4 regions of the Actinomadura sp. NPDC048032 genome follow, and region 4 is predicted to be linked to each of the others. Evidence: riboswitches for the same ligand, from Rfam matches in the RefSeq annotation. Region 4 holds a riboswitch; each other region holds the start of a gene.

Region 1 (7,122 bases), on a different contig from region 4:
CCCGGCAGGAGTTCGCCACGGCGGCCGACCTGGCGCAGCGGTTCGTCGCGGCCTACGGGACGTACCGCTACGACGAGGCCCCCCAGACCTACATGGCGCGCTTCGCCGGCCTGGCCACCTCCGACCTCGGGCAGCGGCTCGGCCAGGGCGTGGCGACGCCCGGGATGGTGGAGGAGCGCAGGCGCGAGCGGCTCGTCGCGCAGGGCACGGCGTCCCTCGACCAGGTCCGCGACATCGAGAACAACTCGATCATCTTTCTGGTGACCGGCCGGCAGCAGGTCACCAAGAACGGGCGGACCGGCAGCGACAGCAAGCAGTACGCGGTGACCGTGACGAGGGACGGCGGTTCGCTGAGGGTCTACTCGTTCGAGCCCGCCGACGCGGGACAGGCGGGTGACACGGGATGAGTCCGCGGAGGTTGCTGCTCGTCGGCGCTCTGGGCGTCGCCGCGGTGATGTTCGTGGCGCTGGTGTTCGTCCCGATCCTGTTCGGCGCGAGCCAGTTCCTGTTCGGCGGCGGGATCGGCGGTGGCGGCGGCTGCGTGAACGTCGCCGGCGCCGGCGCGCAGCCCGCGGCGGCCGCCGACGCGAAGTCCGTCCCCGTCGACTACCTGAAGCTGTACCAGGAGGCGGGCAGGAAGTACGGCATCCCCTGGAACGTCCTGGCGGGCGTCGGCAAGGTCGAGACCGACCACGGCAGGTCGACGATGCCGGGCGTCTCCAGCGGGGAGAACTACGCGGGCGCGGGCGGTCCGATGCAGTTCCTGGACGCGACGTTCAAGGCGTTCGCGGTGGACGGCGACAAGGACGGCAAGAAGGACCGCTACGACCCGGCGGACGCCATCCCGACGGCCGCCGCCTACCTCAAGCACAACGGCGCCCCGGAGCGGATGCGCACCGCGATCTTCCAGTACAACCACTCGTGGGACTACGTGGACCTCGTCCTGGACTGGGCGAAGCGCTATGTCGGCGGCGACTTCAAGCCCGTCCAGGCGAACGGGATCAACTGCGAGGACAACGAGCTGCCCGCCAACGTCGGCGCCCTCGTCAAGACGATCATCGCGTTCGCGATGGCGCAGCGCGGCAAGCCCTACGTGTTCGGGGCGAACGGCCCGGACGCCTACGACTGCTCCAGCCTGATCCAGGCCGCCTACCGCCAGGTCGGGCTGAACCTCCCGCGCACGACGTTCGAGCAGTGGCCGTTCGGCGTGAAGATCGCCAAGGGCAAGGAGCAGCCCGGCGACCTGGTGTTCTTCAACTCCGGTCCCGGGACGTCGCCCGACAATCCCGGCCACGTCGGGATGGTGATCGGCGGCGGCAAGATGATCGTCGCGAGCTGCTCGGCGTGCGTGCCCGCGATCGGCGTGAAGACCTACAAGAAGCCGAACTGGGTCGGGGTGACGCGCCCGCTCGCGCGGCCGGATTTCAAGAAGAAGGTGGCCGAGCTGGCCGCGCGCCGGTAGCGGCCCGGCGGGGTCAGCGCAACCGGCGCCGGCCCACGACGAGCACGATCTCGCGCAGCGCGTCGGCGGCGGCCCGCACGTCCTCCGGCGGCACCCGGGCCAGCACCTCCTCGTGCGCCACCCCCGACGCGACCAGGGCCTGCTCGGTGACGCGCAGCCCGTCCGCGGTCAGCTGGACGAAGCGGCTGCGCGCGTCGCCCGCGTTGGCCTCGCGCTCCACGTAGCCGGCCTTCTGGAGCCGCTGCAGGACGTTGCTCGTCCCGCCCGAGGTGAGGAACGCCGACCGCGTGAGCTCGCTCGGCCTCAGCCGGTACGGCTCGCCCTCGCGGCGCAGCACGGTCAGCACTTCGAACTCGGCGTAGGTGAGGCCGAGTTCGGCCAGCGGGCCCCGGAGCGCCTGCTGCACCAGCGTGGCGACGCGCCCGGCGCGCTTGCTCAGTTCCAGCATCGCGACGAACGGCTCGGTCAGGCCGTCCCGCCGCCACGCGTCGGCCAGGTCATCGATGTCGTCCCGCACGCCCCGAGCGTACTCGCTCGACTGATTGCTTTTCATAAAGCTATCTTTTAAGCTTTCGTCCATGGCAAATTCTCTGCTGCTCACGAACGGCCTCGTCATCGACACCGCGCCCGAACCGACCGTGCTGGGAACCGCCGACGTGCTCGTCGAGGACGGCCGCATCGCCGCGGTCGGCCCGGACCTGGCCGCGCCGGACGGCGCCGAGACCATGGACGCGACCGGCCGCATCGTCATGCCGGGCTTCGTCGACACCCACCGGCACACCTGGCAGGCCGGGATCCGCGCGGCCCTGCCGGACGGCACGCTCCACGCCTACCTGCAGCGCGTCCTCGGCGAGCTGGCGCCCCGGTACCGGCCGGGCGACGTGTTCGCCGGGACGCTCGCCGGGTCCCTGGAGTGCCTCGACTCCGGGATCACGACGCTGGTCGACTGGTCGCACATCCAGCTCAGCGAGGGCCACACCGAGGCGAACATCGCGGCGCTGCGCGCGTCCGGCATCAGGGCGGTGTTCGGGTACTGCTACGGCGGCGACGGCGGTCTCGACGCGCTCGCCGCCGAGACCGGCCGCGTCCACCGCGAGCACTTCGGGTCCGGCGGCCAGGTCACGATGGCGATGGCGGCGCTCGGCCCCGAGATCGGGGGCGACGAGCGCGCTCTCGCCGAGTGGCGGACGGCCCGCGACCTCGGGCTGCCGGTCACCGCGCACCTGGGCGGCCACGGCGCCGAGAGCGCCGCGCGCGGCCTGGCGTTCCTCGACGCCAACGGGCTGATGGACCACCCGGCCACCTACGTGCACGCCAACTTCTACACCGACGAGGAGCTGAAGCGGATCGCCGGAAGCGGCGGGACGGTGTCCGCCGCCCCCGCCATCGAGGCGGCGCTGGACATCGGCGCCCCGCCCACCGGGCGCGCCCGCGCCGCCGGCGTCCCGACCGGGCTCGGAGCCGACACGGTCACCTCCGGCCCCGGCGACATGTTCAGCATCATGCGCGCCGCCTACGTCCTCGAACGGGGGCGCCCGGACGGCGCCGGCCTCGGCTTCACCGTCGCCGACGCCCTGCGGACGGCCACGATCGAGGGCGCCGAGGTCGCGGGGCTCGCGGACGTCACCGGATCGCTGACCCCCGGCAAGCAGGCCGACCTGCTCGTCCTGCGCACCGACACCTTCGGCCTCGCGGCGGCGCACGACCCCGTCGCGGCCGTGGTCCTGTCGGCGGACACGCGCAACGTCGACACCGTCCTGGTCGGCGGACGCGTGGTCAAGCGCGGGGGAGCGCTGGTCGGCTACGACGTCCCCGCCCTCCTGGCGTCCCTCGCGGACTCCGCCGCGCACGTGACAGCGGCCTGAACCGGGGAGAATCGTCGGCCGCGCGTGGCATGCTGATCGGCGTGGAGTCCGAGATAACGATCCGCGTCGCCGACGAGCTGCTGATGTTCCTGCCCGCGACCCGGCGGGAGTCCCCGGCGCGGGTCCCCTACGACGGGACCTCGACGCTGGGGCACCTCGTGGAGTCGCTGGGCGTCCCCCTCCCCGAGGCGGGCCCGATGACCGCCGACGGCGAGCCCGCCGGGCCCGGCGCCCGTCCCGCCGCCGGGGCCGAGGTCCGCGTGGCCGCGGTCCCGCGCCCCCAGCCCGTGCCGCTGGACCCGGGCCAGGTCGCCCCCCGCTTCCTCCTGGACGTGCACCTCGGCACGCTGGCCCGGCGCATGCGCCTGCTCGGCCTCGACACCGCCTACCACAACGACATGGACGACCCGGCGCTCGTCGTCCAGGCCAACGAGGAGCGCCGCGTCCTGCTCACGCAGGACCGCGGCCTCCTGCGCCGCCGCGCGCTGTGGTTCGGCGCCTACGTCCGCGGCTCGCGCCCCGACGACCAGCTCCGCGACCTGCTCGACCGCTTCGCGCCCGTCCTGCGCCCGTGGACGCGCTGCACCGCCTGCAACGGCGAGCTCGTCCCGGTCGACAAGCAGGAGATCGAGCGCGAGCTCCAGTCGGGCACGCGCCGCAGCTACGACGTGTACGGCCGCTGCGCGGTCTGCGGGCAGGTGTACTGGCGCGGGGCGCACGGCGACCACCTGGAGGAGATCGTCCGCGACGCGACGCGTCTGGTCGACTCCCTCAGGCGGGACGGAACCGGACGGACCGGCGCCGCGGTCTGATCACGAACACGGAGAGGAGCTGGTCGCGATCGATCTCGTGGTGGTGGGGGCGGCGATCCTCGCGGAAGGGCGGCTGCTGGCCGCCCAGCGCGCCGAGCCGCCGCACATGGCGGGCGGCTGGGAGCTTCCCGGCGGCAAGGTCGACCCCGGAGAGTCGGACGAGGACGCCCTGGTGCGCGAGTGCCACGAGGAACTGGCCGTGAAGGTACGCCTGGGCCGCCGCGTGGGCGGCGACTGGCGCCTCAGCGAACGCGCCGTCCTCCGCGTCTGGACGGCCGAGCTGGTAGAAGGCGAGCCGCAAGCCCTGGAGCACCTGCAACTCCGCTGGCTGGCACCCTCAGAGCTCCACGACGTCAACTGGCTCCCCGGCGACCGCCCGGCAGTAGACCTCCTGGCCGCCCAAGGCCTCGGCTAGGAAATCCTATTCGCGCCTGCGAAGTCGGAGCGGTCGGAGAGTTTGGAGATCTTGACCACGTCGCCGGTCTGGGGGGCGTGGAGGTACTTGCCGTCGCCCAGGTAGATGCCCATGTGGTGCAGGTTGCTGCCGAAGTACACCAGGTCGCCGGAGCGGAGGGCGCCGCGGGAGACCTTCGTTCCCATGGCGAACAGGTCGCCGGTGTAGTGGGGGAGGCCGGGCTTGCCGACCTGGGCGTAGGCCCAGACGACGAGGCCCGAGCAGTCGAAGCTGCTCGGTCCGGCGGCGGCCCACACGTACGGGGAGCCGAGCTTGGTGAGCGCCTTGCGGGCCATCTTGGCGGGCAGGCCGGAGCCCTTCACGGTGGCGCTGAGGCCGGTGCGCGGGTCGCTCGCGTGGGTGGTGGTCAGCTTGTCGAGGCGCTTCATCACCTCGGAGACCTTGGCCTTGGCGGCCTCGCGCGCCTGCTTGGCGTCGTCCCAGGCCTTCTTGACCTGGGCGGTCTTGGCCTTGGCGGTGCGCTCCGCGGCGTCGGCCTGGTCGATCTGCTTCTTCAGGGCGAGGACGGCGGTGGCCTGGCTCTGCGCCAGGTAGGCGCGGTCGGACAGCCCCTCGGGGGAGGCGCCGGAGCCGAAGAGGACGTCGGGGCCGCCGGCCATGTAGTTCGCGGCGGCCAGGCTGCCGAGCTTCTGGCGGGCGGGTTCGGCGAGGGCGCGCAGCCGCTCGGCCTCCCGGGTGGCGTCCTGTTCGGCCTTGCGGGCCTTGGTGAACTCGACGCGGGCCTTGTTGAACTTCTCCGTGAGGATCTCGGCCTCTTCGTTCAGCGCGTCGAGGCTCTTGCGCAGGCCCTTCTCCGTCGTCGGCGTGGGGCTCGGCGCCGTGGGCGCGGAGGCGGGCCGGAACGGCTGGGCGGCGTGGGCGAGGTCCGGCGCGGTGGCGCCGAGACCGATCAGGAGCAGGGTGGCGGTGGCGGTGGGCAGAACGCGACGCCGCCGGGGGGAATCCGGAGCCAAGCCGGTGTTCTCCTCTCCTCGTACGCCTACCGGGTTAGCTGACGGGTTCGGGCCAGGAGTCGCCCTACGACGAGCGTCGATTCACCCCGAGGGTGGTGGGTCCCCGGTTCTCCCGCGGGAGATTCGGCGTTCCGGCCGCAGTCCCCTGGGGGCGGGACTCCGGACGACCGGATCTCGGGCAGATTACAAAGGATGCGCAAAGTTGGCCAATCGAGGTCCGTGTGACCGATGGGGCGAACGACTCGGAGTGGGTGGTACGCACGGCCAAGTAGAATGGGTACGGCCGCACGTCTGCGGCGACTCCCGAACTCTCACGCAAGGCGAACCCGCATGCCCATCTCCACGCGCGACGACCTCCGTAACGTCGCGATCGTCGCCCACGTCGACCATGGCAAGACGACGCTGGTCGACGCCATGCTCTGGCAGTCCGGGGCCTTCCGCGAGAACCAGGACGTCGACGACCGCGTGCTCGACTCCAACGACCTGGAGCGCGAGAAGGGGATCACCATCCTCGCGAAGAACACCGCGGTCCTGCACAACGGCCTGACGATCAACATCATCGACACCCCGGGGCACGCCGACTTCGGCGGCGAGGTCGAGCGCGGCCTGTCCATGGTGGACGGCGTCGTCCTGCTGGTCGACGCCAGCGAGGGCCCGCTCCCGCAGACGCGCTTCGTGCTGCGCAAGGCGCTCGCCGCGCGGCTGCCGGTGATCCTGGTCGTGAACAAGACCGACCGTCCCGACGCGCGCATCGACGAGGTCGTGGACGAGACCTACGAGCTGTTCATGGACCTCGACGCCGACGAGGACCAGATCGACTTCCCGATCGTGTACGCGTCCGGCCGCGCCGGGCGGGCCTCGCTCGACAAGCCCGCCGACGGCGCCATGCCCGGCAGCGAGGACCTGGAGCCGCTGTTCAAGGTCATCACCGAGACGATCCCCGCGCCGTCCTACGACCCCGACGGCCCGCTCCAGGCGCACGTGACGAACCTGGACGCCTCCAGCTACCTCGGCCGGATCGCGCTGTGCCGCGTGCACGCCGGCACGATCAAGAAGGGCCAGCAGGTCGCCTGGTGCCGGCGCGACGGCAGCGTCGAGCGGGTGAAGATCACCGAGTTGATGATGACGGAGGCGCTCACCCGCAAGCCCGCGGACGAGGCCGGGCCGGGCGACATCATCGCCATCGCCGGCATTCCCGACATCATGATCGGTGAGACCCTCGCGGACCCCGACGACCCGCGCCCGCTGCCGCTGATCACGGTGGACGAGCCGGCGATCTCCATGACGATCGGCACCAACACCGGGCCGATGGCGGGCCGCGAGAAGGGCACCAAGGTCACCGCCCGGATGGTCAAGGACCGCCTCGACCGCGAACTCGTCGGCAACGTGTCGATCCGGGTGCTGCCGACCGAGCGCCCCGACGCCTGGGAGGTGCAGGGCCGCGGCGAGCTGGCCCTGGCGATCCTGGTCGAGAACATGCGCCGCGAGGGCTACGAGCTGACCGTCGGCAAGCCGCAGGTCGTCACGCGGGAGATCGACGGCAAGAAGCACGAGC
Region 2 (10,210 bases), on a different contig from region 4:
CCGCGGCTGCGGTTCGACTCCCGGACCGCGGTGCGCAGCGCCGCCCCCTCCAGCGCGATCGCCACCAGCAGGACGGCGATCGGCACCCACTGCCACTCCTCGATCGGGTGCGGATCGCTGATCTTGTGCCATGCCTCGTACAGCGCGAACAGCCCGCCCAGGCTGAACAGGACGATCGCCACCAGGAACGCGTAGATGTAGCGCTCGCGCCCGTACCCGAACGGATGCTCCTCTGTCGCGTCCCGCTGCGCGCGCTTCCCGCCGATCAGCAGCAGCGCCTGGTTGCTGGAGTCGGCCACCGAGTGGATCGCCTCCGCCAGCATGGACGACGAGCCCGTCAGCGCGAACGCCACGAACTTGGTGACCGCGATCCCGAGGTTCGCGGCCAGCGCGGTGATGACGGCCCTGGTACTGCCTTCGGCGCTCACGGACTCCCCTGTCGTGCGGTCTGCAACCACACTTGTAGCAGAAAGGCGGAGGCCCGGGAGAACCGGTCCCCCGATTTGCGATCATTGACGGCGGCAGGGGGAGTCCTGCCGTACGCCGCGGTGTCCGGCAGGATCCGGGTGGACGAGACTGCGGCCGATCGGAAGGGCTGGGGGCATGGACGAGTTCGATGTCGTGGTGGTGGGGGCCGGGCCGACGGGTGAGAACCTGGCCGAGCGGGCGCACGCCGGCGGGCTCAGCGTGGCGGTCGTGGAGAGTGAACTGGTGGGCGGGGAGTGCTCGTACTGGGCCTGCATGCCCAGCAAGGCGCTGCTGCGCCCGGCCGCCGCGCTGGCGGACGCGCGGCGGCTGGCCGGCGCCCGCCAGGCGGTGACCGGGCCGCTGGACGCCGAAGCGGTCCTCAGGCGCCGGGACGAGTTCACCTCGCACTGGAAGGACGACGGCCAGGTCGAGTGGCTGGAGGGGGCCGGGCTCGTCCTGGTGCGCGGCCGCGGGCGGCTGGACGGGCCCAGGCGCGTCGCGGTGCAGACCCCGGGCGGCGGGCGGCGGGTCCTGACCGCCCGCCACGCCGTCGCGGTGTGCACCGGCACCCGCGCGGCCCTGCCCGGCCTGCCGGGCCTGGCCGAGGCGCGCCCCTGGACCAGCCGCGAGGCGACGTCCTCCGAGCGGGTGCCGCCGCGGCTGGCCGTGATCGGCGGCGGCGTGGTGGCCTGCGAGATGGCCACCGCCTGGCGGGCGCTCGGCAGTGAGGTGGTGCAGCTCGTGCGCGGGTCGCGCCTGCTGCCGCGCATGGAGCCGTTCACCGGCGAGGCCGTGGCCGAGGGCCTGCGCGCGGCGGGCGTCGACCTGCGCTTCGGAACGTCGGTCACCGGTGTCCGCCGCGACGGACCGGTCACGCTCACCCTGGACGGCGGCGACACCGTCACCGCCGACGAGGTCCTGTTCGCCACCGGCCGCACGCCCGCCACCGACGACCTCGGGCTGGACACGGTCGGGCTCACCCCGGGCCGGCCGATCCAGGTCGACTCCACCGGGCTGGCGGTCGGCGTGCCCGGCGAGTGGCTGTACGCCGCCGGGGACGTCAACGGCCGCGCGCTGCTGACCCACCAGGGCAAGTACCAGGGCAGGATCTTCGGCACGGTCATCGCCGACCGCGCCGCCGGGCGCCCCCTCGACACCGCCGCCTGGGGGCGCAGCGTCGCGACCGCCGACGAGCGGGCGGTCCCGCAGGTCGTCTTCACCGACCCCGAGGTCGCGGCCGTCGGCCCCACCCTGGAGGAGGCGACCCGGGAGGGGCGCCGGGTGCGGGCGGTCGACTACGAGCTCGGCAACGTCTCCGGGGCCTCGCTGTACGCCGACGGCTACCAGGGCCGCGCCCGCGCGCTGATCGACCTGGACAGCGAGACGCTCCTCGGCGTCACCTTCGTCGGGGCGGGGGTGGCCGAACTGCTCCACTCCGCCACCATCGCGGTCACCGCCGAGGTCCCCCTCTCCCGCCTCTGGCACGCCGTCCCCTCGTACCCCACCATCAGCGAGGTCTGGCTCCGCCTCCTGGAGACCTACCGCGGCTGACCGGCGGCGGGGGCGCTCTCGGACAGGCGGCCGTCGGTCATGGAGTACACGCGGTCGGCGGCGGCGAGCCTGGCCAGATCGTGGGTGACCATGACCGTGGCCAGCCCCCGGTCGCGGGTGAGGCGGTCGAGCAGCTCGACGACCTGCTCGCCGCGGACGTGGTCCAGGGCGCTGGTGGGCTCGTCCACGAGCAGCACCTCCGGGCCGTTCATCAGGGCGCGGGCGATGTTGACCCGCTGGCGCTCGCCGCCCGACATCTGGTGCGGCCGCTTGTGCTCCAGGCCCGCGAGGTCGACGGCGGCCAGCAGGTCGCGGGCCCGGCCGGCGGCCCGCCGCGGCGATCTGCCGGCCATGTGCGCCATCACCGTCAGCTGGTCGAGGGCCGTCAGCGAGGCCGGCAGGTTGGGCTGCTGGAAGACGATGCCGATGTGGTCGCGGCGCAGCCGGGTCCGTTCGGCGGGGCGCAGCCCGGCGGTCTCCCGGCCCGCCACGGCCACCGTCCCGGAGTCGGGGGACACGAGCGTCGCGGCCACGGCCAGCAGGCTCGACTTGCCGGATCCGGAGGGGCCGACGACCGCGGCGAACTCGCCGGGCCCGACCGCCAGGCTCACCCGGTCGAGCGCGGTCAGGGTGCGGTCGCCGTCGGGATAGGTCAGGACGACGTCGGCGAGGGCCAGGCTCATCGTGCGGCTCCCAGCGCGGTCAGCGGATCGACGGAGGTGATCTTGCGGATGGCCAGCGCCGCGCCGGCCGCGCCGAGCACGACCAGCACCGCGACGGGCAGGACGGTGGTGGCGGCCGAGACCACGAACGGGACGCCGTCCCCGATCGCGAGGCCCGCCAGCCCGCCGACGGCGCCGCCGAGCCCGGCCCCGGCCAGCAGGACCAGCACGGCCTGGGCGAGCGCGTCGCGCAGCAGGTAGCCGGTGCTCGCGCCGAGCGCCTTCAGCACGGCCACGTCGCCGCGGCGCTGGATCGTCCAGACCGTGAAGAACGCGCCGATGACCAGGGCCGAGATCGCGAACAGGAACCCCCGCATGAGCTGCAGCGACCCGTTCTCGGAGGAGAACGACGGGATCGCGGACTTCGCGTCCCCCTGGGCGATCGTGGTGGTGCCGAGCCGCCGGTCGGCCGCGTCCAGGTCGGGACGCCCCGTCTCGCGCAGCAGCAGGACGGTCGCGGCAGGGCCGCCGCCCGACGGCTCCAGGGCGCGCCAGTCCTCGATCCCGAGCCAGGCGACCGGCGTGTGGCTGTAGGACGACGCGGCGCCCGTCCCGGCCACGGTGAGCCGGTGCCCGAGGACGTCGACCCTGTCGCCGGCCGCCAGTCCGGTGCTGTCGGCCAGTTCCGCCGACAGCACGATCTGCCCGGACGCGGGCGGGTGCGCCCGGTCGCCGGGAGCGACGCCGAAGAGCGCGGCCGGTGCTCCGCGCGCCCCGGACGGGCCGAAGGTCATCCGGCCCATCGAGACGCCGAGCGGCTCGGCCCGCACCCCCGCGACGTCCTGCCAGGCCCGCGCCGTCGCGTCGCTGATCCGGCTCCCCGCGAAGGAGGTCTCCCCGCCGAACACGACATGGTCGGCGGGGAGGTCCTCGATGGCCGAGGCGCTGTCGCGCGCCAGGCCGGCCGTCAGGCCGGACAGCAGGGTCACCAGCAGCGTGATGAGCAGCACGACCGACCCCATGAGCGCGAACCGCCCCTTGGCGAACCGCAGGTCTCGCAGCGCCACGAACACGTGGGCCCCCGTTCCGTCATCATCCGAACCGACGCCTCCCAGCGTGCGCCGCGGGCCCGTCCCGGCGCATCGTGCGGCGGGACGGGCGGAGCGCCTTCTTCCGGACACCGGGACATCAACCATTCGATCGATGCGGCCCGGGCATCCCGTCGCCTACTGTGAGTGAGAAATGCCGAACGATCTGTTCTCGCCCGCGATGCGGTTGCTCGGCTGGGCCGTGCACGGCACCTTCCTGGTGCTGCTCGCGATCGCCCTGGTCCGCACGCTGCACGACGCGCGGGCGGGAATCGCCGCGGGCGGCCTCGCCCTCGGGGTCCTCTACGCCGCCGGGGTGGTCTGGGCCCGGCACGAACGGCGCCCTCGCCCGCTCCCGGCACGGCTGTGGCTCGCGCTTCTCACCGCGGCCTGGGCGGGGCTGGCCCTGTCCTCCCCCGACTTCGTCTGGCTGGCCTTCCCGCTGTTCTTCCTCTACCTGCACCTGCTGCCGCTGCCCGCCGCGCTGCCCGGTGTGGCGCTGCTGACCGCCGCGGCGATCGGGGCCGTGGCCTGGCACGGCGGCGGGGTCACGCTGGCGGAGGTGCTGGGCCCGAGCGTCGGCGCCTCCGTCGCCACCCTCATGGCCCTGGCCTACCGGGCGCTCTACCGGGAGAGCGAGCAGCGCCGCCTGCTCATCGAGGACCTGGTCAGGACCCGCGAGAGGCTGCTGCGCGCGGAGGCCGACGCGGCGCGGCTCACCGAGCGCGAGCGCCTGGCCCGGGAGATCCACGACACGCTCGCCCAGGGGATGTCCAGCATCATCCTGCTGCTGCGCGCCGCCCGCCGCGACCTCGACAGCGACCGCGACGCCGCGGTGGGGCGGCTGGCGGAGGCCGAGCAGGCCGCCGCGGAGAACCTGGAGGAGGCCCGCAACTTCGTGCGCGAGCTGGCCCCGCCCGCCCTGCAGCGGTCCTCCCTGCCGGACGCGCTGCGCCGGATCACCGAGTCGGCGGACGCCCGGTCGGCCGCCCGGATACGTTTCCAGGTCTCCGGGTCCCCCGCCGATCTCCCGGTCGACCACGAGGTCGCGCTGCTGCGCATCGCCCAGGGCGCTCTCGGCAACGCCGCCGGCCACTCCGGCGCGGAGAACGTCGGGGTCACCCTGACCTATCTTGACGACATGGTGGTGCTGGACGTCTTCGACGACGGCCGCGGCTTCGATCCCGCGGCGGCCGGCGGGCGCCCGCCGGAGAGCGGGGCGGGCACCGGCTACGGGCTGCGGGCGATGCGCGACCGCGCCCGGGCGCTGGGCGGCGCGCTCACCGTCGAGTCGGCTCCGCGGGAGGGGACGGCGGTGGTGGCGACCCTGCCGCTGCCCGGCGGCGGGGAGCGGCGGTGAGCGGGCCGATCCGCATCCTGCTGGTGGACGACCATCCCGTGGTGCGCTCCGGGATCCGCGCCATGCTCGCCGACCAGCCCGGCTTCGCGCTGGTCGGGGAGGCGGCGACGGGGCGGGAGGGCGTCGAGGAGGCGCGCCGGCTCCGCCCCGACGTCGTGCTGATGGACCTGCAGCTCGGCGCCGGGATGCACGGCAGCGAGGCCACCCGCGAGATCACCGCCGCGGGGGCGGGCGCGCCGCGCGTCCTCGTGCTGACCACGTTCGACACCGACTCCGACATCCTCGCCGCCATCGAGGCCGGCGCCACCGGCTACCTGCTCAAGGACGCGCCCCCCGACCGGCTGTTCACCGCGATCCGGTCGGCCGCCGCCGGGGACAGCGCGCTCGCGCCGAGCGTCGCCTCGCGCCTCCTCGGCCGGATGCGCTCGCCCACCGCGACGCCGACCGCGCGCGAGCTGGAGGTGCTGCGCCTGGTCGCCGAGGGCCTCTCGAACCGGCAGATCAGCAAGCGGCTGTTCCTCAGCGAGACCACGATCAAGACGCATCTGGTGCACCTCTACGCCAAGCTCGGCGTCGACTCCCGCACGGCCGCGGTCGCCGCCGCCTCCCGTCGCGGCCTGATCCGCCCACCCTGACCCCGTGGACCGACCTGGAGGCGGGCGGGGCCATGGCGCCGCCCACCTCCGTGACCGGCGGTCCTCACTGCTTCAGCAGGGACCTCATCTTGGCGATCTCGGCGGTCTGCGAGGAGATGATGGTCGCCGCCATCTGCTTGGCCGGGGGGAACTGTCCGGAGGACTGCTCGGCCTTGGCCATCGCCACGGCGCCCTCGTGATGCTGGATCATCATCGTGAGGAACGCCCTGTCGAACGCCGCGCCCTTGGCCGCCTCCAGTTCCTTCATGTCCTTCTCGCTCATCATGCCGTCCATGCCGCCCATGCCGCCGTGGTGCATGCCGCCCATGCCGGTCGTGCCGGGCGAGGGGACGGGGGCGCCCCAGGTCTTCAGCCACGCGCCGAGCTGCTGGATCTCCGGTCCCTGCGCCTTCTTGATGTCGGCGGCCAGGGTCTTCACCTCCGCCGACGAGGCTCGGGTGGCGGCGAGGTCGGCCATCTCGATCGCCTGCCGGTGATGCGGGATCATCATCTGCGCGAACATGACGTCCTGGCCGTTGTGCGGTCCGGCCTGCGCGCCGCCGGCAGGTGCCGAGTGGGCGGGCATCGAGTGGCCCGTCGAGCCGCCGTCGTCGCCGTCGCCGCACGCCGCCAGGGCGATCGCCAGGGCCGGGACGGTGATGAGCGCGAACGCTCGCTTCATGGTGTGGGCCTTCCGTGTCGAGTGCTGTGATCGGTGGTCGGCGGCGGCGCCCGTTTCCGGGCGCCGCTGGACCTGTCACAGCCTCAGCACGCTCAACCTGTGCAGGGACGGTCTCGGCGGCGGCCGTCCGACCAGGAGGATCCGCACCCGCGGCGGCCGCGACACGGCCATCGGCGGCGACCTCCGCAGACGCAGCGCCAGGAGGGCCGCGACGATGGCGAGCGCGAGCAGGGTCAGCATGGCCAGGCAGACCTGGCCGCCGGGGTGGTCGGGGTGGCGGTCGGAGTGATGGCCGCCGGGCCGGTCGCCCCGGGGCGGAGGGTGCCCCGCCATCGCTTCGGCGGCGGGGGCGGCGTGCCCGGAGGCCATGGACGTCAGCGGAACGCCGCCCATCTCCGCCGGGCTCGCCGTGGACTGGAAGCCGTGCATCGCCAGCAGCCCGAGGAGCACGAGCAGGCCGGACGCCAGCCGGAGGACGTCCGGGCGCACGGAGCGCCTCGGCCGTCCCACCGGCCGTCCCGCGTGCGCGCCGTCCCGTGCGGGGAGGGCGCCGACGTGCGTGCTCATCTCGCGGACCAGGGTAGCGAAGAGTGATCGGCGGTCACCGGCGGGTCACCGCTTCGAGGGGTCAGGCGACACGGACCCCGCCCGCGAACGGGCGGCCGGCGATGGGGGCGATCTTGACGACGTCGCCGGTCTGCGGCGCGTGAACCATGTTGCCGTTGCCGATGTACATGCCCATGTGGTGCAGGTCGCTGTGGAAGAACACCAGGTCGCCGGGCTTGAGCTGGCTCATGCTCACGTGGGTCCCGGCGTTGTACTGGCTGCCGGTGTAGTGGCCGAGCGTGATGCCGACCTGCGCGTAGGCGTACAGGGTCAGGCCGGAGCAGTCGAAGCCCTTGATGTTGGCGCCCTGCGCGGTGCCGTAGCTCGGGCCGGACGCGTTGCCGCCGCCCCAGGAGTAGGGCACGCCCTGCTGGGCGAGGGCGGCCCGGACGGCCGTCATGGCCTTGGCCGAGGCCCCGCCGGAGTTGAGGTTGGGGATGGAGGCGGGACCCGTGCCCGCGGTCCTGAAGGTGCCGAGTTGCTTCTCGACCTTCTTGAGCTTGATCTGGAGTTCCCGGCGCTTCTTCCTCGCCTCGCCGGTGAGCGCGCGCACCTGGGCGGCGCGCTGCTCGGCGGCCTTGCGGGACCGGTCGGCGCCCTGCATCACCTGGAGCATCTGGGTGATGCGGACGTCGTTCTGCTTGGCGAAGTAGTTGAGGGTGGCCGACTGGTCCAGGACGGCCTGCGGGTCGGACGACGAGGCGAACGTGATGGCCGGGTCCGCCGGGCCGTTCTTGTAGCTGTCCGCGGCGATCTTCGCCATGCGTTCGCGCGCTTCGTCCAGCGCCTTCTGCTGGCGCAGGGCGCTGCTCTTGGCGAGCTTCGCGGCGTGCTCGGCCTGCTTGAGGCGTTCGCGCAGGCCGTTGTACTGCTCGCTGAGCTTCTCGGCCTCGTCGGCGAGCTTCTCCTGCTGCGCGGTCAGTTGCTTGCGCGTCGGCTTCGGCTCGGCGTGGGCGGGCGCGGGCGCGAGAAGCCCGGCGGACAGCGCGAGGGCGGCCGTCCATGCCGTGACGTCGCCGAGCCGGCGGGTGCGGATCCTGCGGCGGGCTGTCGTTCGGGGGCCGGCAGCTCGTCGCTGCATGCGGTGTCCTCTCCTGTACCGCCTACCGGGTCAGCTGACGGGTTCGGGCCGGAGTCGCCCTACCGTCCCGCGGGACGGACTCACCCCTGAAGATCGGGTCCCCGGTTCCCCGGACGGAGCCGTCCGCGGGATTCGGCGCGGTCGCCGGCCGTCCCCGGCGGGGACGTCGGACCGTGACCTCCTACGGAGCGTAGGAGGTTTACGGTCGGTTCGCCACCGAAGCGGCAGATTTCCCCAAATGCCACATTCCGCCTCAGCAGGCAGCGGCGAGCTCCACGACCGCCGCGGCCCCGGCCAGGAGCGGCGCGGCGACCGCCGCCACCGCGAACAGGCCCGCCGCGAGCCGGACGGCGCGCCGCGGCCTCGCCGGGGCGCCCTCCAGCCGCAGCACCCGCTCCATCAGCGCACCGGCGGCCGGCGTGCCCGCCGCGCCGAGCGCCCCCGCGCCGGCGGGCGCCGCCGAGAGCCGGCACAACGCGTCGACCAGCGGCTTCCTGCCGTGGACGCGGACCGCGGCGTCGTCCGCGGCCATCTCCAGCAGCAGCGGCAGCCGCGCCTTCGCGCGCCGGACGGTCGGCAGCCACGGCAGCATGGCGTGGACCAGGTCCAGGGCCAGCAGGAAGACATGGTGGCGCTGGCGCAGATGCGCGCGCTCGTGCGCCAGGACGGCCCCGAGCTCCTCGGCGCTGAGCGCTCGCTGGGCCCCGGTGCTGACCACGATCGCGCGGTGCCGGGACGGCAGCGAGTACGCCACGGGCACGGGGTGGTCGAGGACGAGGACGTCCGGATGGCGGCGGTCCTCCCGGGCGACCAGCCGCAGCATCTCCCGGTGCCGCCGGCGGTGGCGCACGGCCCGGCCGAGCCTCGGCAGGCCGCGGGCGAGCACGGCGGCGCAGGCCGCGGCGAGGACGGCGGTCGCGACGGCCGCGGCGGCGGTGGCGAGACGGCCGTGATGGGGCAGGCAGTCGCGCAGCCGGGACAGCAGTCCGTGCCCCGGACCCGGCGGCGCGAGCAGCCCCGCCGCCGCGATCCCCGCCGCGGCGATGAACGTCCCCGCGAGGGCGGCCGTCCAGCAGGCGATGGCCGTCCCCGGGCCGACGGCGGAGCGCCTGAGGAGGTCCAGAACGGGCCCCGCGGCGCATCCCAGCAGGACCACCGAGACGACGAGCCCGGCCACGAGCGGGATCACGGGATCACGCGTCCTCGCCGGCGGTCCGCCGCCGCAGGGCGTCCAGGAGGTGCCGGGCGTCCTCCGGCGGGACGCTCTCGGCGAACCTCGCCAGGATGGCGCCGTGGTCGGAGGCCTCGCTCAGGGCGTCCAGCATCAGCTCGACCGCGTACTCCTCCCGCGGCCGCGTGGGGCTGTAGCGGAAGGCCGTGCCCTCCTGCGTACGCCGGAGGAGGCCCTTCTGCGCCAGGCGTTCGGCCACGGTCTGCACGGTGTTGTAGGCCAGTGCCCTGTCCGCGTCCTCGTTCAGCTCGGCCAGCAGCTCACGGACCCGCAGCGGGCGGGGCGCCGCCCAGAGCACGTCCATGATGGAGCGTTCGAGCGATCCTCCGAGTGCGGACACGCGGTCACCTCCGTACCGCCCCCATTGTGCCGGACGTCTCCTGGGGGCCGGCCTCCTGGAGCGGGGTTCCTCCAGCGTGGGCGGGTTCCCGGCGGCCCGGCATCCACCAGTTGGCCCTGCCGCACAGCTCCATCACCGCGGGGACGAGGACCATCCGGACGACGGTGGCGTCGACGAGCACGGCGACGGCCATGCCGAGGCCGATCTGCTTGACCGACACGTCGGGGCCGAGCAGGGACGTCGAGAAGACGGCGATCATGATGGCGGCCGCGGCGGTGATGACCTTGGCGGTGCGCGCCAGCCCCCGGGTGACGGCCGTCCGGGTGTCGCCGGTGCGCTCGTACTCCTCCCGGATCCGCGAGATCAGGAAGACCTCGTAGTCCATGGACAGGCCGAACAGCAGCGGGAACATCATCATCGGCACCCAGGTCGTGATCGGCATGGTGGTGGGGAAGCCGAGGGCCTTCCCGAGCCAGCCCCACTGGACGACCGCGACCAGCACGCCG
Region 3 (3,600 bases), on a different contig from region 4:
CGAACCGGCCCGGATGGCCGACACCGTCGCCCGCGAGCTCGGCGCCGCGTTCGGGCAGGGCTTCCGCGCCGTGCGCCTCACCACCGACCACACTCGCCCGCGCCGTACACGACGGCCGCCAGGCCGCCGGTGACGAGGACGGCGGAGATCCAGTCGAGGCGCGCCCCGGGGAACGCCGGCGGCGCGGGAAGGACGATCCGTCCCGCCACCGACGCGGCCGCGGCGATCGCGACGTTGACGTAGAGGCACCAGCGCCAGTCGGCGTACTGGGTCAGCGCGCCGCCGAGCAGCAGCCCGACCGCCGCTCCGCTGCTCGCCACGGCGCCGTAGACGCCGAACGCCTTCGCGCGCTCCCTGGGCTCGGTGAACGTCACCGCCAGCAGCGACAGGGCGGTGGGCGCGAGCAGCGCGGCGAACGCCCCCTGCAGGGCGCGCCCGACCACGAGGACCCCGAAGCCGGGCGCGGCCCCGGCGATCATCGAGGCGACGGCGAACCCGGCCAGCCCGGCCAGGAAGCTGCGGCGCCGCCCGACCAGGTCGGCGATCCGGCCGCCGAGCAGGAGCAGCCCGGCGAAGGACAGGGTGTACGCGGTGATCACCCACTGCCGGTCGGCGTCGCCGAAGCCGAGCGCGTGCTGGGCCGTCGGCAGCGCGATGTTCACGATGGTGGCGTCGAGCGCGATCATCAGCTGCGCGACGGCGATGACGACCAGCGCCGCCCAGCGCCGGTTCGGGACGGCCGCGGACGGACCGGACGCGGTGCGCGCCGGGATGGCGGTCATGGAACCCACCTCCTCTAAGTGAAGGGTTCTCCTCCGGATATTAACTGGAGGTTTCTCCTCCGTCTAGAGGCGGATCGGGCCCGGATCGCCTCCCCGGCACGCCCGCACCGGCGGCAGGCGACGGCCGGGGCGCCGGGTCGGCACGGCACTGAGCTGCGGAATCATCGCCCGCGACCTTGCCGTCTCTTGGTGATTTCAGTAGCTTTGCCCCTTTAAGACGCCTTCCAGGCGTTTTGTCCCACCGCGGGGTTTCCGAGCGCGGTGGGGCGGGGTGCCGTCCCCGCGCGACAAGGCCCGAGATCCCTCATCGATCGGGCCCCACATCGTCAGCGCCGCTGTCTCTCAGCGGCACCCGCCGAGTCCGCCGTGGCGCGGAGCCGGGGACCCAACCCGAACTGGGGTGAATCGGCCTGTCAGGCCGTAGGGCGACTTCCACGTCCGAACCCGTCAGCTAACCCGGTAGGCGGCACATGGAAGCAAGGAGCCCCCCGTGAAAGGCAAGCACCTCGACCGGCCGCGCGTTCTGCGGCCCGGCCCCTGGGTCACCGTCACGCTGACGGGCCTCGCCGTCTTCGGCGCGACGGCGGCCATGCCGACGACCCTGCAGCACGCGTCCACCGAAACCGTCGCCGCCGTCCAGACCGTGCCGCAGCAGCGGACCGCGCCGCGGCAGGCGGCGCCGCAGGAGCAGGTCAGAGCGCAGGCCCAGGTCCAGAAGGAGTTCAAGGCCCCGCCGAAGGCCGAGCCCTCGGCGAAGACCGAGTCGTCGGCGAAGGCCGAGCCGCGGAAGCAGGCCGCCGCGCCGAAGTCGGACGCGCGGTCCAAGGTCATCGAGCGGGCCAGGACCTGGCATCCGCACACCGGCCGGCGGGTCCCCTACAGCCAGACCAGCACGCACAACGGATACCGCACCGACTGCTCGGGATACGTGTCCATGGCGCTGGGGCTGCCCAAGCCCGGGACGAACACCGTCGGCCTCACCTCGTCGCGGTACACCGAGCGAATCGCGATGTCCGAGCTGAAGAAGGGCGACCTCGTCATGGACGCCCTCGGCAGCAACACCACCCGGCACGTCGTCATCTTCGAGAAGTGGGCCGACAAGGAGCACTCGTCGTACTGGGCCTACGAGCAGCGCGGCCGGTACGGAACCGACCACCGCGAGCTCGACTACGGGCTCTCCTCGGGCGACGAGTACAAGGCGTACCGGCCGACGTCCCTCACGTAGGCGTCCCTGAAGACGCCCGGCATCGGCGGGACGCCGGTGCCGGGCGGAACGGGCTTGGAGAGAGGGGTCAGACCGAGCGGACGGCCCGCAAGGACTCCTTCAGGGAGCCGAGGGTCGAGAAGACGGCCGTGGGTTCGTAGCCGCAGTGGGCCATGCAGTTGGCGCAGCGGGAGTCGCGTCCCCTTCCGTAGGAGTCCCAGTCGGTCTCGTCCAGGAGTTCCTGGTAGGTCTGCGCGTAGCCGTCCGACATCAGGTAGCAGGGACGCTGCCAGCCGAAGAGGGAGTAGGACGGGATCGCCCAGGCCGTGCAGGGGAAGTCGACCTTGCCTTCCAGGAAGTCCAGGAACAGGGGCGAGTGGTTGAAGCGCCACCGCTTGCGGTTGCCGTCCCCGAACGCCTTGCGGAACAGCTCCCGCGTCTCCTGGACGCCGAGGAAGTGGTCCTGGTCGGGCGCCTTGTCGTAGGCGTAGCCCGGCGAGATCATCATCTCGTCGACCCGGAGGTCGTCGTTGAGGTAGTTCATGACGTCGATGACGGTCTGCGGCGTGTCCGTGTTGAAGATCGTCGTGTTGGTGGTGACGCGGAACCCCCGCCGCTTGCACTCCCTGACGGCCGCGACGGCGTCGTCGAAGACGCCCTCCTTGCAGACGGACGCGTCGTGGCGTTCCCGCAGCCCGTCGATGTGCACCGCCCACGCGAAGTACGGCGAGGGCGCGAACTTGTCGATCTTCTTGGGGATGAGCAGCGCGTTCGTGCACAGGAAGACGTACTTCCTGCGGCGGACGAGCTCGTTCACCAGCTCGTCGATCTGCGGGTGCATCAGCGGCTCGCCGCCCGCGATGGAGACCATCGGCGCGCCGCACTCCTCGATGGCGGCGAGGGCCTGCTCGACCGGCATGCGCTTCCTCAGCACGTCGTGCGGGTGCTGGATCTTCCCGCAGCCGGCGCAGGCGAGGTTGCAGGCGAACAGGGGCTCCAGCTCGACGATGAGCGGGAACTTCTCCCGGCCGCGCAGCTTGTTGCGGAGGATGTAGCCCCCGATGCGAAGGCTCTGGCGGAGCGGCATGCTCATGGTGTCGGGACCTCCTCGTGCAGGGTGAACTCGGCGGTCCCGCCCGGTCCGCGCCCCCGCCTCATGCCGCGCCCTCCAGGTAGCGGCCGAGGGCGCTCAGGGGGAAGACCAGGCGGTACAGGTGGTAGTTGATGTAGAAGTCGCCGGGGAAGCCGGTGCCGGTGAACTGCTCCTCGTCCCAGTTGCCGTCCGGGCGCTGGTGGTCGACGAGCCACCTCACGCCGGCCTCCACGGCAGGGGTGCGCTCGCCCGCGGCGAGCAGCGCCAGCAGTGCCCAGGCCGTCTGCGACGGGGTGGACTCGCCCCGCCCGATCCACGCGGGGTCGTCGTAGGAGCGCAGGTCCTCGCCCCAGCCGCCGTCGCGGTTCTGGTGGTCCTCCAGCCAGACCACGGCGCGCCGGATCGCGGGCTTGCCGGGACGCACCCCGGCCGCGACGAGCGCGGGCACCACGCTTCCCGTGCCGTAGACGTGGTTCGCCCCCCAGCGCCCGAACCACGAGCCGTCCGCCTCCTGCGCCCGG
Region 4 (10,210 bases):
CGTCGCTCCTCACAGAGCGGTTGGGCAGAGTCCGGAACGTCCGGAACTGTCCTTCCGCATGCTAGCCCGCCCCGAGGAGGCCGCCCGGTGCACTCCCACCAGGAGACGTTCCCCAGCTATGCGCTGTTCAGTCTCATCCAACTACCGCATCGGTGCGTCATGTTCCCGCTACGCCCCAAGCGAACGAGGGGCTTTCCGCAGGTCCGTCAAGGCGCGGGCCGAGAGTGCCGAATGGGGGTGGAGTTTCCACCCGCGCGCCCTGTGTACCTCACGGCGGACTCGCCGAACCGCACAGGCGCTACGCCACAAGCGAACGACTCCGTCCCGCGAACGGGGACGACTCACGGCGCCAACGGCGAACGGCCCGCCTCGCGAACGAAGACGGGCCGCGTGCGGTCCGGGCGGGATCAGTTGGCCGCCTCGTACTGCTCGATCACGTGGGCCGGGATGCGGCCGCGCTCATTGACCTTGATGCCGTTGTTCTTGGCCCAGGCGCGGATCTCGGCGCTGCGCTCACGGCTGGACGCGCCGCGCTGCCGGCGGCGGCGGTTGACCGTGCCCGCCTTACGGGACTTCTCAACGAACGGCTGCAGCGATTCCCGCAGCTTCGTCGCGTTGGCGCCACTGAGGTCGATCTCGTAGGAGGCGCCGTCGATCGAGAACGCTACGGTCTCGTCCGCCTCGCCACCGTCGAGGTCGTCGACGAGAAGCACTTGAACCTTCTGTGCCATGGGGACAGACCTTTCAGCTTGAGCAAACTCCAATCGAGTGACAAAGATATACCTAGAACTTCGCGGATGACAATTCCGCCATCCACCGGAACCGACACTCGCACGAAGTCGCCTTGCCGCTCGTTACCGGCTGTAATCGGCCTCGTCGTTTCGGGTGCGCACGTCCCTCGGGTCACGGCTGGGTCCGGCCGGGCGTCCATGAATTTCCAAGCGGCGGCGGCGCGCCCGGGTTTTCAGGGGTGACCGGTGTCACGAGGTGGTGCGCTGACCTGCACCGCCGTCCGCGCATTGGTCCAGGTTTGCACGCGGCGGCGCGGCGATTAACCTCCCGTATCGCTACTAACCGCGTGCCCGCACTGGAATACGCGGCCGACCTCGGCACCTGATCAACCTCCGGACCGGCGGATGTGGACGAATAACGCCGGGGCGCCCCGCACCGAAATCTGTTGCCGCGGCCGGACCGCGAGAAGTCCACGCCCTGCTCAGGACGCGGATGCGGCACACCGAGCACCATCGCCATGAAATCGGGAGATTTGGACACAATCCCACCGCCGGCCCCAGTTCTTCGGCCCGGCGCCGCCGCCCCGAGCGGAGCCCTCCTCCGGCCGCACCGCCGCCACCGGCATGCCGCACGAAAGGTCCGTTCCAAGGGCGAGAGCTCGCCATCCGGAGTAAGTCCACGGCCGCCGACAAGCGGCGTCGTTCCGGTCACCGCAACACCATCGGAGGGAACTGTCAAAGCGGAGGCGACGTCCGGGACGAGACACATCCCACCGGTTTCAGGACCGTAACCAGAACGAGCGGGCATATGCCGTCGACACCTCGGACGTCCGGAAACAGCGGCCATCTCGACCAAAGCATGTATGGCACATGCGAGTGGACCAGGGCATGCGTCCGGCCGCGCCCGTGAGTGCGCGGTATCGGACGGGTGTTATCGGACCCCGCACGCACTCCCGGCGCGGCGGAGAGGGCCTCAGAAGGCCGAGGATTCGGGCCGCGGGCGTTTTACCACGAGGGTGCCCGCGAGCCTGTCATGAACAGCCTGGCGGCGACTGCCCTCGAACAGGGCCCCCGCGTTCACGACCCAGAAGACGCTCGCGAGCAGACCGAGTACCGGAATCGGACGCAGCCCGATCGGCACCGAATAGACGGCGGCCCGCAGAACGCAGCGCAGAACGTCCGGGCGCGTGGACGCGTCCACGACCTCAGCACCGTTGGGAGCGACGGCCTCCGCGGGCTCGGGGGCCGCCACGGGCACGAAACCCGGCACGGACACGGGAAGGGCCGACACGTCGCCGAGACCGGCGCTCCCGCCCGCTCCGCCGCTCCCCTCTGGCGACGCTTCAGGGGCCTCCTGAGCCGTCGCAGCGACCACCTCGATGCCCGCGACGCGCTTGCCGAGCGTCCGCCCCCAGAGGGCGAGCTGGAGGGCCTCGTACAGCAGCATGCATCCGGCCACGGCGGACGGGGCGATGACGTCCGCCGTGTGCCCGGACACCAGTTCGCGGACGACGAGAACGACGGGGACTCCGACGACGAGCGTGTCGACGACGCGTGCCAGGAGCCTCTGCCCCGGCTCGGCGAGCGTTGCCGCCATCGTGGCCTTAGCCCGCGTACTCGGAGTACTCGGACTCGTCATATCCGACCCGCTCGTCGATGACGAGCGTGCCGGCGAAGCGATCATGCAGCGACTGGTGCAGAGGCTGATCCCAGATCGCCCACAGGTAGGCCATCAGCGCGCCCGCCCAGACCAGCACCATCCCGTACGCGGCGTAGTCCCACACCATCACCGCCAGGACGAGGAAGAAGAACACGCCGAGCTGGTAGCCGACGTGGGTGATCCCGGCACGCCAGACAGCCTGCGTCGTGGTGATCGGGGTGCCCGCGGGCCTCGCCTGAACGACCCCCAGGCCCAGAACACGCTTCCCCAGCGTCCGTCCCCACATGGACAACTGCACGGCCTCATAGATGAACGGCAGCACAGACAGGACACAGAAGAGGGTGAAGATGATGGGCCAGTTCCACACACCACCCTCGTCCTCCGTCTTGCTGCCCGGCTTGCCCAGACCGAACGCGCCGATCGTCACCGGCAGGACGAGTGCGAACCCGAAGACCGCGACGAGCGCGTTGTCGATGATTCGTGCGCCCGCCCTACGGTGAATGGGCGCCAGCGCCACGTCACCGCCGCCGTCGTAGGAACCGCCGCCGTCGTAGGAGCCGTAGTCCTCGTAGGCGGGCTGCTGGTTCCACTGCTGCTGCTGTGTCTGCCACTGCTGCTGGGGCTGCTGTTCCCACTGCTGCTGCGAGGACGGCTGCTGTGGTTGCTGCCACTGAGAACCTTGGTACGGAGGGGGCGGGCCGTAGGAACCCTGCCCCTGCTGGGGCTGGTAAGGCCGCCCGCGGTGGGGGGAATCGCTCATTCGGGTCAGTCCTCCAGGCGAAGCAACATCCGGGTGTTGCCCAACGTATTCGGCTTGACCCGGTCGAGGTCCAAGAACTCTGCCACGCCTTCGTCGTAGGAGCGGAGAAGTTCCTCGTACACCTCTGGCGACACCGGAGTCCCCAGGATCTGCTGGAAGCCGTGGCGAGCGAAGAACTCCACCTCGAAGGTAAGGCAGAACACCCGGCGGACGCCGAGTTCTCGCGCGTTCTCCAGGAGGCGGGTCACGATGCGGTGCCCGATTCCCCGTCCGCCGCATCCCTTGTCCACGGCGACCGAGCGGACCTCCGCGAGGTCCTCCCACATGACATGGAGCGCGCCGCAGCCGATGATCGGCCCGGGCGTCCCGTGCTGCACGTCCTCGGCGACCCAGAACTCCTGGACGTCCTCGTACAGCTTGACCGTCGTCTTCTTCAGCAGGCGACGCCCCGACCCGGCGTACAGGTCGACGAGCCTGCGAATCTCCTGGACGTCGGCGGTACGGGCACGCCGGATCACGACTTCCACAAACAGGCGAGATTATCGAACGCCGCAGCGCACCAGGGCACGCCCTCCCACCCTTCCGCGCCGGGCGGCGCGCGCTACTGACTAGATAAAAGGGGCCAGGTACTGCCCGGGGTCGTCCGAGAGGGGGGCCACAACACCGCGCGCGGGACGCGTCCGCCCGGCGTTCTCCTCGTTCACCGCGCCGCGTGACCTGCGAATTCGCATGTTCTGGTTGGCATCCAATGCGGGGTCCGTTAGTGTCCTGCGCTGACGTCGGCCCACCGCAGGACGGGGGCCGATCCGCCGAGTCCCCCGGGTCGCAACCAGCTGCCCGAGGAGCCGGGGACCCACTTTCGGAGCGTTTCGGGAGATCTCCCTGAGCGACCGAATGCGAGGGGTGAATCCGCGACCGCGGGCGATCGGTTCGCTCACGGGCGCGGACGGGCTGCTCCGGCCCCGACCCGTCAGCTGACCCGGTAGGCGGCTGAGGAGAGGAGTATTCGTGAAGCGATCGCGGCATGCTTCCCTTTCACGCTTCCGGGGGCGCGCGACCATCGTGGTCGGCGCGCTCGCCGTCGTTTCGGCCGCTCCGCACGCGATCGCCCCGCAGACGATCGCCGTCGCGCACGCCGACCCCGAGCCCTCCGCCAAGGAGCTGAGGACGAAGGCGCTCAAGCTCGCCGACCAGCTGGAGCAGCTCACCGAGCAGTACAACGGGCTCAAGGTCAGGCTCGCCCAGTCGCAGCGCGCCGCCAAGGTCGCCACGGAGAACGCCAAGCGGCAGGAGAAGACGCTGGAGACGCTCCGCCAGAAGGTCGGATCCCTCGCGGCGACGAGCTACATGCAGGGCGGTTCCGACCCCACGGTGTCGTTCGTCGCCTCCCAGGACCCCCAGTCCGTCCTCGACCAGGCCGCGACCCTCCACTACTTCGCCAAGCAGGACAGCACCCAGGTGCTCGGGCTGATGCAGGCCATGCAGTCCGCCCAGCGGGCCCGCAAGTCGGCCGAGGCCCGCGCCAAGCAGGTGAAGGAACTGAAGACGCAGCTCGACTCGCAGCGCACGAAGATCACCGACGCCTACGAGAAGATCCGCGGCAAGCTCGTCGACAAGGACCCGACCCAGCTCGCCAAGCTCCCCGTCATCGGCACCGGCAAGGCGGCGCAGGCGCTCCGCTACGCGATGAGCAAGATCGGCCGCCCGTACGTGTGGGGCGCCGCCGGTCCGACCACCTTCGACTGCTCCGGCCTCACGATGTGGGCCTACAAGCAGGTCGGCATCAACCTGCCGCACTACACCGGCAGCCAGTGGAACGCCGGAACGCACGTGTCGCGCAGCGAGCTCCAGCCGGGCGACCTCGTCTTCTTCTACGCCGACCTGCACCACATGGGGATCTACGTCGGCGGCGGCAAGATGCTGCACGCCCCGCACACCGGCGACGTCGTGAAGATCGCCTCCATGGACGGGCGCCCCTTCGCCGGCGGCGTCCGCGTCGCCTAGAACTCCGCTGTCGCACGACCGGCCAGTCCGGTCAACGCATGGCGTGCCGGCCGACCGCGGTGTCGAGTGACGCATCGCCGCGGCGTAGGCCGGTCAGTCTGGTCGTGAGGGATGAAGCCTGCCGGAGATCGGGGCGGGTCAGGTGGCCTGTCAGGCCCGAACGCCGTCCGCGGCGACGCCTCCTGCAGGGACCTACCTGCCAGGGCGCGGGCGCCGCCGCTGCGGGGGTGGACGGAATTCGGATCAACCGCCGTTTCTCCGGGTGACGCTCGCCGTCCCCTGGCGAGCGTCGGGGGTGCCTCGCTAGATGAGCTGCCTCCGGGCCGCCCACACCACGGCCTCGATAGGGGTGTTGACCTCCAGCCGGTCGCAGATCGTCCGCAGCCGGCGCCGCAAGGTCCGAGCGCTCAGTTCCAGCTTGCGTGCCGCCACATCGGCGGTGACACCGCTGGCGATCTGGGCGAGCAGCCGGATCTCTTCCTCGCTCAGCCCGAAATCGTCGGTGCCACGACGTGCGAGTGTGGCTGTTTCCACTCCGTCCTCCCTCGTCCGTGGTGATGACCGCGGGGATGCAGCCGTCCGCTGCACAGGCACGGGTTGGGCCTCGATCTGTACGCGCGTTGGGTTGCCGGGTCCGGACCCTTCCGGACTTAGATCATCGGGTTCCTTTTCTGTCTCGCGCGCTTGGCCGGAGGTGGCCGCATGGCCGATTGCGGGGGTGTACGGGGGAACTCCGGGTGACGATTCACTCGTTGGCCTGCCGAGAAAGACGGGATGTGATCGCCAGCCATCCGCCCGTCCCCTCTCGCCGAACCCACCGGTCCTCGCGGTGAACGAAGATCGTGAATCGTTTCAAGCTACGCTTCGGCTCGGAACGCTAGGCGGCCGGATCCGGCCCGTCAAGCGCCGGTCAAGAGCGTTGTGTGCTCGATCGCTCACCATGTGTGACCGTGCATTCGGCGCCCCGCCATGCCAAACTCCACTACCTGGGAAAACGCCCATGGAGCGGGACGAGGAGCGAGTTGCCACAGACCAGTATTCGTGAGGTCGCGAGGCGTGCTGGAGTCTCAGTTGGGACCGTTTCGAATGTCCTAAACCGGCCAGATCTCGTGGCCGAAGCTACCCGTGACCGCGTCCGCGCCGCGATCGAGGAGCTCGGATTCGTCCGCAACGAGTCCGCGCGCCGGCTCCGCACGGGCCCCGAGCGGACCGCGGGCGAGTTCGGCGACCAGCCGCGCCGGGCGTTCGGCGTCCTCGTCGAGGACCTCACCAACCCCTACGCGACCGACGTCGCCCGGGGCGCCGAGGCGGCGCTCAACGCGGCGGGCCACGACGCCCTGTGGCTGTCCAGCGACCACTCCCCCCGCAAGGAGCGCCGCCTGCTGGAACTGCTCGCCGACCAGCGGGCCGCCGGGGCCCTGGTCATCCCGGTCGGGATCGGCCCCCGCGACATCTCCCGGCTGCGCGCCGCGGGCATGAGCGTGGTGCTGATCGACCGGGACGCCTCCGACGTGTGCTCCGCCCGGGTCGACCACGTGGCGGGCGGCGAGGCCGCCGCCGCGTACCTGCTCGGCATCGGACGCGATCGCATCGCGTTCGTGACCGGGATCCCCGAGCCGCAGCCCTGCGTGGAGCGCCGCGACGGGGCCGCCCGCACGATCGTCGAGGCGGGCCTCGGCAAGCCCCCGGTCCTGGTCAAGGACGCCCTGAGCCCCACGGAGGGGCAGGCCGCGGCGCACCAGATCATGGCCATGTCCCCCGTGCCCGACGGCGTCTTCTGCGCCAACGACCTGCTCGCGATCGGCCTGATCAACGAGCTGACCCGGCTCGGCGTCCGCGTCCCCGAGGACATCGCCGTGATCGGTTACGACGACATCGAGCTCGCGGCGAGCGCCGCCGTGCCGCTCACCACCGTCCGCCAGCCGCGCCGCGAGCTCGGCTGGGAGGCCGCCGAGCTGGCGATGGCCGAGATCGGCGAAGGCAAGTCCCACCAGCACCGCCAGGTCGTCCAGCGGCCCGACCTCGTGATCCGAGAAAGCGCTTAGCGCCCCGCGGCCGGCGCTGTTGACATCACGTCCAGGATTCGGGTCCGCTGGAGGCATGGAGGACAGGACGGGTCAGGCGGGGCAGGCCGGGGCGACCGCGATACTCGGCTTCGATCCGGGCGACCCGGCGTTCCGCGCCGATCCCTACGCCCATTACCGGACGCTCCGAGCCGCCGGTCAGCCCCTGCACCGGACGGACGTCGGTCTGCGCGTCACCGCGTCCCACGAACTGTGCGAGCGGATCCTGCGCGATCCGCGGTTCGGGCACCGTCCGTCGGGCGGCCGCATGTGGCGCGATATGCCGGCGCGGCACCGGTCGTTCCTGACCATGGATCCGCCCGACCACACGCGGCTGCGCCGGCTCGTCAGCAAGGCGTTCACGCCCCGGCTCGTGGAGCGGCTGCGGCCCCGGGTCGAGGAGCTCGTCGACACGCTGCTGCGGCCGCTCTCCGGCGAGGTCGACCTGATCGCGACGCTGGCCTACCCGCTGCCCGTCATCGTGATCAGCGAGATGCTCGGCGTTCCCGCCGAGGACCGCGACCTGTTCAAGGGCTGGTCGGACAGCCTCGCGCGCGGCCTGGACCCGGACTTCCTGCTGCCGGAGGCCGAGATCGCCCAGCGGGACGCCGCGCGCGACGAGTTCGCGGAGTACTTCCGGGTGCTGGCCGCCAAGCGCCGGGCCGAGCCGCGCGACGACCTCCTGAGCGCTCTCGTGGGGGTTTCCGACGGCGGAGACGTCCTGTCGGAGCAGGAGCTGCTGGCGACCTGCATCCTGCTGCTCGTCGCGGGCCACGAGACGACCGTGAACCTCATCGGGAACGGCGCGCTGGCGCTGCTCCGCGATCCCGCGCAGTTGCGGGTGTTTCGGGAGCGGCCGGACAACGCGCGGGCGGCGGTGGAGGAGCTGCTGCGCTTCGACCCGCCGGTGCAGCTGACCCTGCGGTCCGCGCTGGAGGACGTCGACCTGGACGGCACCCTCGTCGAGCGCGGGAAGCTCGTCCTCCTGCTGACGGGAGCCGCCAACCGGGACCCGGCGGTCTTCGACGACCCCGACCGGCTGGACCTCCTCCGCTACGCCGACGGACGCGACACGCCGAAGCACCTGTCGTTCGGCCACGGCGCGCACTTCTGCCTCGGGGCACCGCTGGCCCGGCTGGAGGGCCGCGTCGCGCTCGGCAAGCTCTTCGAGCGCGACGTGGCCCTCGCCGCCGGCGACCTCGTCTACCGCGACAACCTCGTGCTGCGGGGGCTGCGCGACCTTCCGGTCGTCATTCGGGCTTGACCAGCGGGAACAGGATCGTGTCGCGGATCCCCTTGCCGGTGAACGCCATGATCATGCGGTCGATGCCGGCGCCCATCCCGCCCGTGGGGGGCATCGCGTACTCCAGGGCGCGCAGGAAGTCCTCGTCCAGCTGCATGGCCTCGGGGTCGCCGCCCGCGGCGAGCAGCGACTGCTCGGTGAGGCGGCGGCGCTGCTCGATCGGGTCGACCAGCTCGGAGTAGGCGGTGCCGAGCTCCGTGCCGAACCCGATGAGGTCCCACTTCTCGGTGAGCAGCGGCTCCTCGCGGTGCTGGCGGGTCAGCGGGGACGTCTCGACCGGGTAGTCCATGACGAACGTGGGCTGGACGAGGGTGTGCTCGACCAGCTCCTCGAAGAGCTCCTGGACGAGCTTGCCCTGCCCCCACTTCGGATCCCAGGAGATCTCGCGGGCGTCCGCGAGCTTGCGCACCGACTCGATCGGCGTGTGCGGCGTGATCTCCTCGCCGAGCGCCTCCGACACCGCTCCGTACAGGGTGATCCGCGGCCACTCCGCGAGACCGAGGTCGATCTCGACGCCGTCATGGACGACCACGGTGGTGTCGAGGGCGGCGACGACCGCCTTCTGGTACATCCGCTGGGTCAGGTCGGCCATGTCGTTGTAGTCGAGGTAGGTCCCGTAGGCCTCGATCATCGTGAACTCGGGGTTGTGCGTGGAGTCCGCGCCCTCGTTGCGGAAGTTGCGGTTGATCTCGAAGACCTTCTCGATCCCGCCGACGACGAGCCGCTTGAGGTACAGCTCGATCGCGATGCGCAGGTAGAGGTCCATGTCGTAGGCGTTGATGTGCGTCTTGAACGGGCGCGCCGCGGCCCCGCCGTGGATCGGCTGGAGCATGGGCGTCTCGACCTCGAGGTAGCCCTCCTCGTGCCAGAAGTCGCGGACCGCGCGGACGGTCGCGCTGCGCAGCCGCGCCATCCGCCGCGCCTCGTCGTTGACGATCAGGTCGACGTAGCGCTGCCGGACCCGCGCCTCCGGGTCGGTCAGGCCGGCGTGCTTCTCCGGCAGCGGCCGCAGGCACTTGGAGGTGATCGCGAACCGGTCCGCCATGATGGACAGCTCGCCGCGGCGGGAGGTGATGATCTCGCCCTCGACGCCGACGTGGTCGCCGAGGTCGACCTCGCGCTTCCAGAAGTCGAGCTGCTCCTGCCCGACCTTGGCCAGCGACAGCATGACCTGGAGGTCGCCGCCGGCGTCCCGGATGGTGGCGAAGCACAGCTTCCCGGTGTTGCGGATCAGCATGACGCGACCGGTGACGCCCGCCTTCTCGCCCGTCTCGGTGCCCGGCTCCAGGCCGGTGTGTTTCGCGCGGATCTCGGCGGTCGTCGCCGTCCGCGGGAAGGTCACCGGGTAGGGGTCGATCCCGCTCTCGCGGAGCCGGTCGAGCTTCTCCCGGCGCACGCGCATCTGCTCCGGGAGCTCGTCGAAGGTCTCGTCACTCACATCGCAAGGCTATCCAGCCCGTCCGGTGCGGGCGAACGAGTTCGCGCGGACGTCAGGGAGTGTTCCGCTCGTAGATCAGCCGGAGGCCGATGAGGGTGAGCCACGGCTCGAACTCGTCGATGCTGCGGGACTCCTCCAGGACGAGCGGGGCGAGGCCGCCGGTGGCGATGACCGTGACCTCTTCCGGGTCCTCGGCGAGCTCCTCCGACATGCGCTCGACAATGCCGTCCACCTGGCCGGCGAAGCCGAAG

Evidence for each region. A riboswitch is a leader RNA that binds a small molecule or an ion and turns the genes downstream of it on or off. The one in region 4 is predicted to bind cyclic di-AMP.
Region 1: it holds a riboswitch for cyclic di-AMP, as region 4 does, so the genes downstream of both, AB0C69_RS33890 (NlpC/P60 family protein) here and AB0C69_RS15025 (NlpC/P60 family protein) in region 4, are expected to answer to the same signal.
Region 2: it holds a riboswitch for cyclic di-AMP, as region 4 does, so the genes downstream of both, AB0C69_RS22650 (NlpC/P60 family protein) here and AB0C69_RS15025 (NlpC/P60 family protein) in region 4, are expected to answer to the same signal.
Region 3: it holds a riboswitch for cyclic di-AMP, as region 4 does, so the genes downstream of both, AB0C69_RS39685 (hypothetical protein) here and AB0C69_RS15025 (NlpC/P60 family protein) in region 4, are expected to answer to the same signal.

The regions. Positions count from the first base shown of each region.
Region 1 is NZ_JBEZJP010000387.1:171-7,292, forward strand. It holds gene AB0C69_RS33860 (hypothetical protein) at 261-407, shown strand; gene AB0C69_RS33865 (bifunctional lytic transglycosylase/C40 family peptidase) at 404-1,462, shown strand; gene AB0C69_RS33870 (MarR family transcriptional regulator) at 1,476-1,979, opposite strand; gene AB0C69_RS33875 (amidohydrolase family protein) at 2,041-3,327, shown strand; gene AB0C69_RS33880 (Mut7-C RNAse domain-containing protein) at 3,369-4,139, shown strand; gene AB0C69_RS33885 ((deoxy)nucleoside triphosphate pyrophosphohydrolase) at 4,168-4,554, shown strand; gene AB0C69_RS33890 (NlpC/P60 family protein) at 4,551-5,567, opposite strand; cyclic di-AMP (ydaO/yuaA leader) riboswitch at 5,575-5,706, opposite strand; gene typA (translational GTPase TypA) at 5,898-7,122, shown strand, end outside.
Region 2 is NZ_JBEZJP010000178.1:1,628-11,837, reverse strand. It holds gene AB0C69_RS22690 (cation diffusion facilitator family transporter) at 1-428, opposite strand, end outside; gene AB0C69_RS22685 (NAD(P)/FAD-dependent oxidoreductase) at 604-2,019, shown strand; gene AB0C69_RS22680 (ABC transporter ATP-binding protein) at 2,007-2,702, opposite strand; gene AB0C69_RS22675 (FtsX-like permease family protein) at 2,699-3,754, opposite strand; gene AB0C69_RS22670 (sensor histidine kinase) at 3,924-5,129, shown strand; gene AB0C69_RS22665 (response regulator transcription factor) at 5,126-5,764, shown strand; gene AB0C69_RS22660 (DUF305 domain-containing protein) at 5,829-6,446, opposite strand; gene AB0C69_RS22655 (DUF6153 family protein) at 6,522-7,013, opposite strand; gene AB0C69_RS22650 (NlpC/P60 family protein) at 7,075-8,133, opposite strand; cyclic di-AMP (ydaO/yuaA leader) riboswitch at 8,137-8,281, opposite strand; gene AB0C69_RS22645 (M56 family metallopeptidase) at 8,387-9,322, opposite strand; gene AB0C69_RS22640 (BlaI/MecI/CopY family transcriptional regulator) at 9,327-9,704, opposite strand; partial or broken gene AB0C69_RS22635 (MMPL family transporter) at 9,709-10,210, opposite strand, start outside.
Region 3 is NZ_JBEZJP010000599.1:4-3,603, forward strand. It holds gene AB0C69_RS39680 (MFS transporter) at 78-782, opposite strand; cyclic di-AMP (ydaO/yuaA leader) riboswitch at 1,126-1,263, shown strand; gene AB0C69_RS39685 (hypothetical protein) at 1,273-2,007, shown strand; gene hpnH (adenosyl-hopene transferase HpnH) at 2,075-3,079, opposite strand; partial or broken gene AB0C69_RS39695 (prenyltransferase/squalene oxidase repeat-containing protein) at 3,141-3,600, opposite strand, start outside.
Region 4 is NZ_JBEZJP010000090.1:105-10,314, forward strand. It holds gene AB0C69_RS15005 (Lsr2 family protein) at 408-731, opposite strand; gene AB0C69_RS15010 (RDD family protein) at 1,705-2,328, opposite strand; gene AB0C69_RS15015 (RDD family protein) at 2,336-3,151, opposite strand; gene AB0C69_RS15020 (amino-acid N-acetyltransferase) at 3,157-3,684, opposite strand; cyclic di-AMP (ydaO/yuaA leader) riboswitch at 3,949-4,156, shown strand; gene AB0C69_RS15025 (NlpC/P60 family protein) at 4,160-5,155, shown strand; gene AB0C69_RS15030 (LuxR C-terminal-related transcriptional regulator) at 5,459-5,689, opposite strand; gene AB0C69_RS15035 (LacI family DNA-binding transcriptional regulator) at 6,106-7,200, shown strand; gene AB0C69_RS15040 (cytochrome P450) at 7,256-8,482, shown strand; gene lysX (bifunctional lysylphosphatidylglycerol synthetase/lysine--tRNA ligase LysX) at 8,469-9,923, opposite strand; gene AB0C69_RS15050 (type III pantothenate kinase) at 10,012-10,210, opposite strand, start outside.